One region of the Planococcus sp. PAMC 21323 genome, then DNA from elsewhere that is predicted to be linked to it. Evidence: a T-box and tRNA genes for the amino acid it is inferred to sense, from the RefSeq annotation. Region 1 holds a T-box; the other holds one or more tRNA genes.
What was found. The T-box of region 1 lies ahead of thrS (threonine--tRNA ligase). A T-box ahead of a tRNA ligase gene usually reads a tRNA of that ligase, here a tRNA-Thr.

Region 1 (4,425 bases):
AACGACTCATTATACATTAATGAACACATTAGGAAATCCAATTGCAAAAATTTTCGATGCCAGAATTCAGCTAGAGGCTATCGGATTGTTGAAAACATATAGGAGTAATGAAGGCGATCGCTCTTTTATTTATGAGTTGTGCCCGCCGCTCGACCCAAAAACCTTTTTTATGGATCCTTTATTGTCGATGTTTTTGTTTAGTAAAATTGGCGAGTCCTCCTATAGAAGAGTACGCAATCGCTTTTTGGTGTATACAGAAATTTCGGCAGATTATGAAGAAGTATCCCGTACTTTTACAGACATTTTTCAGCCAGTACATGCAAAAGCAGGCTATCCATCCGTCAAAAAAGATTTACAAGAACGCAAAAAAGGTAAGTATGAAGCGGATTCGGAATTTGATTTCGATTTACTTAGACAAGGTTTATCTGAGCAATTAGTGCCTAAGAAAGTATTAACCGCAACGATAAAAGAATTTATAACAAAACTGTCTTATTTATATAGTTGGGGACCACTAGAAATGCAGAAGGTCATTTTATTAGCAATTGAAGACGATTATAAATTGACGGTAGAAGGTTTGAAAAAATCTGCTTCTGAGTATTATAAATTAACAGTATCTACGACAGCACCGCAACTTGTTCAAATGCATAAACCAGCAGAAAAGCAAGAAGGTGCAGTTGAAACACCAAAAACTAAACAAGACGAATTACTCGTTTATTTGGAAACTGCTCCACCGATTCAAGTATTACGTGATATTGCGAACGGCAGTGAACCTTTACCGGCGGATGTTGAACTGGCCAATCAATTGGTCATAACACATGGCATGAAGCCAGCAGTTGTCAATGTGCTCTTGCAATATGTATTGTTGCGCACTGATATGAAACTAACAAAAGCATATGTAGAGAAAATTGCTTCGCATTGGTTACGTAAGGGCGTGACAACGGCCAAGGAAGCGATGGAAATAGCCCGAGTCGAGCACACCCAGTACATGAAGTGGAAATCAGAAGGTTCTCCTACAACTGTAGCGAAACCGTTTACTGGAAATGGAAATCGGAAACCGGTGCGCGAAGAAAAACTACCGGAATGGTTCCATAAAAAAGACGATGTACCTGTTGCTAAAACAGAGCCAAGAAACGAAAGTCTGGAAATAGAAAAACAAAAACTTCTTGCGAAACTTGCGCTGAAGAAAGGAAAAGGTGGTTAAATGGAACCGATTCGCGAAACATTAAAACGTGTGGTCAATGCACCTGCTTTTTCTGAGCGCTATAGTGAAATGCGTAAAGAAGTATTGGCTCATCCTGGCGTCCAAAAATTTCTTGGAGATCATGCTGAAGAAATTGATGCCCCGACAATTGATCGAGGGCTCGGAAAATTGTATGAATATATCGACCAATCCCATGACTGCAATAAATGCCCTAGCTTAGATGGCTGCATTAATCATTTAAAAGGCTTTGAACCAAATTTAGTGCTAGAACGTGGAACGATTGGGATTTCTTATACAAAATGTCGATTGAAAGAATCAAATGACAATAAACGTCATGCTTCATCTTTGATCCATAGCATGTATATGCCAAAAGAAGTAATGCAAGCAACACTTGATGGCTTTGATTTAGATGACAGTCGTATGGAAGCATTTCGTGCAGTTGGTGATTTTCTAGACAAGGCAACAGGCCCTGACAATTTACCTGAAAAAGGATTATATCTTTTTGGCCAATTTGGTATTGGGAAATCGTATTTATTGAGCGCAGTCGCTAATGAGCTTGCTGAAATTAATGTCAAATCGGTACTTGTTTTTGTTCCGGAATTTATGCGTGAAATGAAACAAGCGATTGGCGATCAAACTTTGCAAGAAAAAGTGGATTACGTGAAGAAAGCAGATGTGTTAATGCTCGATGATATTGGGGCAGAAGCGATGTCGAGTTGGACGCGTGATGAAGTGCTCGGAACAATTCTTCATTACCGTATGTCGGAAAAGCTTCCGACGTTTATGTCGTCTAATTTTAGTTATTCTGAACTTGAATACCATTTAACGTATTCACAGCGTGGCGAAAAAGAGGATTTAAAAGCAGCGCGCATTATGGAACGTATTCGTGCGCTAACGACACCAGTAAAACTCGATGGACGTAACCGACGAAATTAACGGCAGAACTATTGCCTTTTGGAACAATTCGGTTTATAGTAGTAACAATCGAACCAAGATTTTACATGCCTTGACAAGGACATGAGCGAACTTATACGACTTTCAGAGAGAGAAGCCTTGGCTGTGAGCTTCTTAAGTAACGTTTTTTCGCTTACCCCCTTTGAGCAGCAACTGTGAACAGTTTCTAACTAGCAGTTGACGGTACCGGCCCGTTAGCCGATGCAGAGCTTCTTTCAATATGGATCTTTCCATATTGAAATGAAGAAGGGTGGAACCACGAGCTAAAGCTTCGTCCCTTTTGGGATGGGGCTTTTTTCTGTGGAAAAAAAGAAAAGAACGTTTTAACTGAACAAAAGTGAACTTATATATGGAGCGAGCCAGCGGAGTCTCTTGCGAAATATGGGCAGCAGAATTCTTCTGTAGTTCACTTTTATTCAAGTTAATAAAGAAACGTCTACCAGACCCTGTGGTTTAGACATTTCACTAGAGATAATCAAAAGGAGAGATTGGCATGGCAGACATGATTCAACTAACATTCCCTGATGGAGCGGTAAAAGAATTTGAGCAAGGCGTAACAACTGAAGAGATTGCACAATCTATCAGCCCAGGACTGCGTAAAAAAGCATTGGCTGGTAAAGTAGGCGACAGTTTAGTCGATTTACGTACACCTTTGACTGAAGATGGGGAAATCGCCATCGTGACACCTGAATCAGATGAAGCATTGGAAATTTTGCGTCACAGCAGTGCGCATGTATTAGCTCAAGCGATCAAACGCATGTACCCAGATGCCAAACTTGGTATTGGTCCAGTAATTGAACATGGTTTTTATTACGATATCGACACAGATACAGCGATCACTTCAGAAGACTTGCCATTGATTGAAAAAGAAATGAAGAAAATTGTTAATGAAAACGTTGAAATAATTCGCCATGACGTGACACGTGCAGAAGCACAAGAACGTTTTGCGGCAATCGAAGATCCTTACAAATTAGAGCTTCTTGAAGCGATTCCTGAAGGCGACCAAGTTTCGATTTACGAGCAAGGCGACTTTTTCGATCTTTGCCGTGGTGTTCACGTACCATCTACTGGTAAATTAAAAGAATTTAAATTACTAAGTGTAGCTGGTGCTTATTGGAGAGGGAACAGCGACAACAAAATGCTTCAACGTATTTACGGTACTGCCTTTTTCAAAAAAGAAGACTTAAAAGCGCATCTTGAAATGCTTGAAGAAGCAAAAGAGCGCGACCACCGTAAAATCGGAAAAGAATTGAATTTATTCATGAACTCTCAAAAAGTAGGCCAAGGCTTGCCGATGTGGCTTCCTAAAGGTGCAACAATTCGCCGTATTATCGAGCGTTATATTGTTGATAAAGAAGAACGTCTAGGCTACGATCACGTTTATACGCCGGTAATGGGTAGCGTGGAATTATATAAAACAAGCGGACATTGGGATCATTACCAAGATGATATGTTCCCTGTGATGAAAATGGACAATGAAGAATTGGTATTACGTCCAATGAACTGCCCACATCATATGATGATCTTTAAACAAGGTATTCATTCGTACCGTCAAATGCCAGTTCGTATCGCGGAACTTGGTTTGATGCATCGTTATGAAATGTCCGGTGCATTATCAGGACTTCAGCGTGTTCGTGGAATGACGTTAAACGATGCGCATTTATTTGTTCGTCCAGACCAAATTAAAGAAGAGTTTAAACGTGTTGTGAATTTAATTGTTGAAGTTTACAAAGATTTTAATATTAATGATTATTCGTTCCGCTTGTCTTACCGCGACCCAGAAGACAAAGAAAAGTATTTTGATGACGACGCGATGTGGAACCGTGCACAAGCAATGTTAAAAGAAGCAATGGATGAATTGGATGTTGACTATATTGAAGTAGAAGGCGAAGCAGCATTTTACGGACCGAAAGTTGATGTTCAAGTGAAAACGGCTCTTGGAAAAGAAGAAACATTGTCGACTGTTCAATTAGACTTTCTTCTACCAGAACGTTTTGAGTTATCGTATATTGGCGAAGATGGCAAGCAACACCGTCCAGTCGTTATTCACCGCGGTGTCGTTTCCACAATGGAGCGTTTTGTCGCGTTCTTGATCGAAGAATATAAAGGGGCATTCCCGACATGGCTTGCACCTGTTCAAGTTGAGCTGATCCCCGTATCGCTAGATGTGCATAGTGCGTATACAAAAGAACTTCAAGAAAAACTACAGTCTCACAAAATTCGCGTAGACATTGATGAGCGTGATGAAAAACTGGGCTATAAGATTCGCG
Region 2 (4,425 bases), 1.1 Mb from region 1:
CAAACAACAATTGCTTTCCTATCGCAAACTGCCAGAACATCTTGTTCTAATTTCACAGCTTTTACCAAAGGAGATTTCTTTAATGGACGCAATGCGGACCTTAGTATCCGCATATACGCATACCGAATTTCAACAATTGTCTTCTCAACAACAAGCCATTGCATTAACAGCAGCATTGCCAGTAATGACCGCTGCTTTTTACCGCATTCAAAACGGACAACAACCCGTAAAACCACGAGATGATTTAGGTCACACCGCCAATTATCTTTGGATGATCAACGAACAAGAACCTTCTGCTGTACAAACAGAAGCGCTCGAAACTTATTTAAAATTAACAATGGAACACGGCATGAATGCTTCGACTTTTGCAGCACGTGTGACCATTTCAACCGAATCCGATATAGTATCCGCCATCACGTCAGCGCTTGGCACGATGAAAGGTCCACTTCACGGGGGTGCCCCGTCAGGCGTGATTGATTTACTCGACCAAATAAAAACACAAGACCAGATTGCTCCGGTTATTGAAGACAAGTTAAATAGCGGAGAAAAAATTATGGGCTTTGGTCATCGAGTTTACCGTACAGAAGATCCACGGTCTGTAATCTTGCGAGAAAAATGTTTAGAACTTCAAGGAGAAGATCCGTGGCTCGATTTAGCAGTTGCAGCAGAAGCCTATATTGTTAAAAAGCTTAACGAACACAAGCCCGGACGTGCACTGTACACCAATGTAGAGTTTTATGCAGCGGCGATTATGCGATCTATCAAAATGCCGACTCAATTGTTTACACCCACTTTTAGTGTGGCGCGCATCATTGGATGGACAGCGCACACACTCGAACAACAAGAAAATAACGTCATCTTCAGACCACAATCCGAATACATCAAAACCTAAAAAAAACCCGTATCCAAATGAATGGATACGGGTTTTTTACACATGGATAGTACAAATACACATGGAACAATGGAGCCTAGCGGGATCGAACCGCTGACCTCCTGCGTGCAAGGCAGGCGCTCTCCCAGCTGAGCTAAGGCCCCGCGCTGAACAGGCGCAAGGATGTTAAAAGAATGAGCCATGAAGGATTCGAACCTTCGACCCTCTGATTAAAAGTCAGATGCTCTACCAACTGAGCTAATGGCTCATAATAAAAATGGCTGGGGTACCTGGATTCGAACCAGGGCATGACGGGATCAAAACCCGTTGCCTTACCGCTTGGCTATACCCCATTAATTATGATAAGAAAACTGGTGGTGGGGGGCAGATTCGAACTGCCGAACCCGAAGGAGCGGATTTACAGTCCGCCGCGTTTAGCCACTTCGCTACCCCACCGTATAAAGTTATGAAAAAATGGTGGAGGATGACGGGATCGAACCGCCGACCCTCTGCTTGTAAGGCAGATGCTCTCCCAGCTGAGCTAATCCTCCGATATGGTGACCCCTACGGGATTCGAACCCGTGTTACCGCCGTGAAAGGGCGGTGTCTTAACCGCTTGACCAAGGGGCCTTGCCTAATAAAATCGTTTATTTAATTTCCATTTAGAGAAACTCTGTAAAAAAAACAAAAGCTTCCAACCGGATTCGAACCGGTGACCTCTTCCTTACCATGGAAGCACTCTACCTGCTGAGCTATGGAAGCAAGGTAAAAGAATCATTAGGAATAAAAAATAAACATAGAATAGCCCAGCGACGTCCTACTCTCACAGGGGGAAACCCCCAACTACCATCGGCGCAAAAGAGCTTAACTGCCGTGTTCGGGATGGGAACGGGTGTGGCCTCTTTGCCATCATCACTGGACTATTTGGTTGAGTGCTTGTTCACTCAAAACTGGATAAACGACATTGGAACGTGCAAGATTTTCGCCTACAATTTGTTGGTTAAGTCCTCGATCGATTAGTATTCGTCAGCTGCACGTGTCGCCACGCTTCCACCTCGAACCTATCTACCTCATCGTCTTTGAGGGATCTTACTTGCTTGCGCAATGGGAAATCTCATCTTGAGGGGGGCTTCGTGCTTAGATGCTTTCAGCACTTATCCCGGCCACACATAGCTACCCAGCGATGCCCTTGGCAGAACAACTGGTACACCAGCGGTGTGTCCATCCCGGTCCTCTCGTACTAAGGACAGCTCCTCTCAAATTTCCTGCGCCCGCGACGGATAGGGACCGAACTGTCTCACGACGTTCTGAACCCAGCTCGCGTACCGCTTTAATGGGCGAACAGCCCAACCCTTGGGACCGACTACAGCCCCAGGATGCGATGAGCCGACATCGAGGTGCCAAACCTCCCCGTCGATGTGGACTCTTGGGGGAGATAAGCCTGTTATCCCCGGGGTAGCTTTTATCCGTTGAGCGATGGCCCTTCCATGCGGAACCACCGGATCACTAAGCCCGTCTTTCGACCCTGCTCGACATGTACGTCTCGCAGTCAAGCTCCCTTCTGCCTTTACACTCTACGAATGATTTCCAACCATTCTGAGGGAACCTTTGGGCGCCTCCGTTACTCTTTAGGAGGCGACCGCCCCAGTCAAACTGCCCGCCTGACACTGTCTCCCAAGCCGATCAGGCTTGTGGGTTAGAATTTCAATACAACCAGGGTAGTATCCCACTGACGCCTCCTCCGAAGCTGGCGCTCCGGAATCTCAGGCTCCTACCTATCCTGTACAAGTTGCACCAAAATTCAATATCAGGCTACAGTAAAGCTCCACGGGGTCTTTCCGTCCTGTCGCGGGTAACCTGCATCTTCACAGGTACTATAATTTCACCGAGTCTCTCGTTGAGACAGTGCCCAGATCGTTACGCCTTTCGTGCGGGTCGGAACTTACCCGACAAGGAATTTCGCTACCTTAGGACCGTTATAGTTACGGCCGCCGTTTACTGGGGCTTCAATTCGCACCTTCGCTTGCGCTAAGCACTCCTCTTAACCTTCCAGCACCGGGCAGGCGTCAGCCCCTATACGTCACCTTACGGTTTTGCAGAGACCTGTGTTTTTGCTAAACAGTCGCCTGGGCCTATTCACTGCGGCTCTCTCGGGCTATTCACCCTACCAGAGCACCCCTTCTCCCGAAGTTACGGGGTCATTTTGCCGAGTTCCTTAACGAGAGTTCACTCGCTCACCTTAGAATTCTCTTCTCGCCTACCTGTGTCGGTTTGCGGTACGGGCACCTCCCGCCTCGCTAGAGGCTTTTCTTGGCAGTGTGAAATCAGGGACTCTAAGGGTAAACCCTCTTGCCATCACAGCTCAACGTATCAGGAATGGGATTTGCCTCATTCCACGCCTCACTGCTTGGACGTGCACAACCAACGGCACGCTCTCCTTATCCTTCTGCGTCCCCCCATTGCTCAAACGGCGGGGAGGTGGTACAGGAATATCAACCTGTTGTCCATCGTCTACGCCTATCGGCCTCGACTTAGGTCCCGACTAACCCTGAGCGGACGAGCCTTCCTCAGGAAACCTTAGGCATTCGGTGGACGGGATTCTCACCCGTCTTTCGTTACTCATACCGGCATTCTCACTTCTAAGCGCTCCACCAGTCCTTCCGGTCTGACTTCTACGCCCTTAGAACGCTCTCCTACCACGGATCTCTTACGAGATCCATCCACAGCTTCGGTAATCCGTTTAGCCCCGGTACATTTTCGGCGCAGTGTCACTCGACCAGTGAGCTATTACGCACTCTTTAAATGATGGCTGCTTCTAAGCCAACATCCTGGTTGTCTAAGCAACGCCACATCCTTTTCCACTTAACGGATATTTGGGGACCTTAGCTGGTGGTCTGGGCTGTTTCCCTCTTGACTACGGATCTTATCACTCGCAGTCTGACTCCCAAGCATAAATCACTGGCATTCGGAGTTTGTCTGAATTCGGTAACCCGGGATGGGCCCCTAGTCCAAACAGTGCTCTACCTCCAGGATTCTCTATCTTGAGGCTAGCCCTAAAGCTATTTCGGAGAGAACCAGCTATCTCCAGGTTCGATTGGAATTTCTCCGCTACCCACACCTCATCCCCGCACTTTTCAACGTGCGTGGGTTCGGGCCTCCAGTAAGTGTTACCTTACCTTCACCCTGGACATGGGTAGATCACCTGGTTTCGGGTCTACAACTACATACTCTGGCGCCCTATTCAGACTCGCTTTCGCTGCGGCTCCGCCTTCTCAGCTTAACCTTGCATGTAATCGTAACTCGCCGGTTCATTCTACAAAAGGCACGCCATCACCCATTAACGGGCTTTGACTACTTGTAGGCACACGGTTTCAGGATCTATTTCACTCCCCTTCCGGGGTGCTTTTCACCTTTCCCTCACGGTACTGGTTCACTATCGGTCACTAGGAAGTATTTAGCCTTGGGAGATGGTCCTCCCAGATTCCGACGGAATTTCACGTGTTCCGCCGTACTCAGGATCCACTCTGGAGGGGTAGGGTTTTCGGCTACGGGGC

Region 2: it encodes a tRNA-Thr, which carries the amino acid that the T-box ahead of thrS (threonine--tRNA ligase) is inferred to sense. The anticodon was not compared.

The regions. Positions count from the first base shown of each region.
Region 1 covers NZ_CP009129.1:1,157,114-1,161,538, forward strand. Annotated here, with positions in the region: gene PLANO_RS05880 (replication initiation and membrane attachment family protein) at 1-1,201, shown strand, start outside; gene dnaI (primosomal protein DnaI) at 1,202-2,137, shown strand; T-box leader at 2,199-2,437, shown strand; gene thrS (threonine--tRNA ligase) at 2,649-4,425, shown strand, end outside.
Region 2 covers NZ_CP009129.1:75,540-79,964, reverse strand. Annotated here, with positions in the region: gene PLANO_RS00480 (citrate synthase/methylcitrate synthase) at 1-892, shown strand, start outside; tRNA gene PLANO_RS00475 (tRNA-Ala) at 963-1,035, opposite strand; tRNA gene PLANO_RS00470 (tRNA-Lys) at 1,067-1,139, opposite strand; tRNA gene PLANO_RS00465 (tRNA-Gln) at 1,150-1,224, opposite strand; tRNA gene PLANO_RS00460 (tRNA-Tyr) at 1,244-1,327, opposite strand; tRNA gene PLANO_RS00455 (tRNA-Val) at 1,347-1,422, opposite strand; tRNA gene PLANO_RS00450 (tRNA-Glu) at 1,427-1,501, opposite strand; tRNA gene PLANO_RS00445 (tRNA-Thr) at 1,561-1,633, opposite strand; rRNA gene rrf (5S ribosomal RNA) at 1,676-1,791, opposite strand; rRNA gene PLANO_RS00435 (23S ribosomal RNA) at 1,868-4,425, opposite strand, start outside.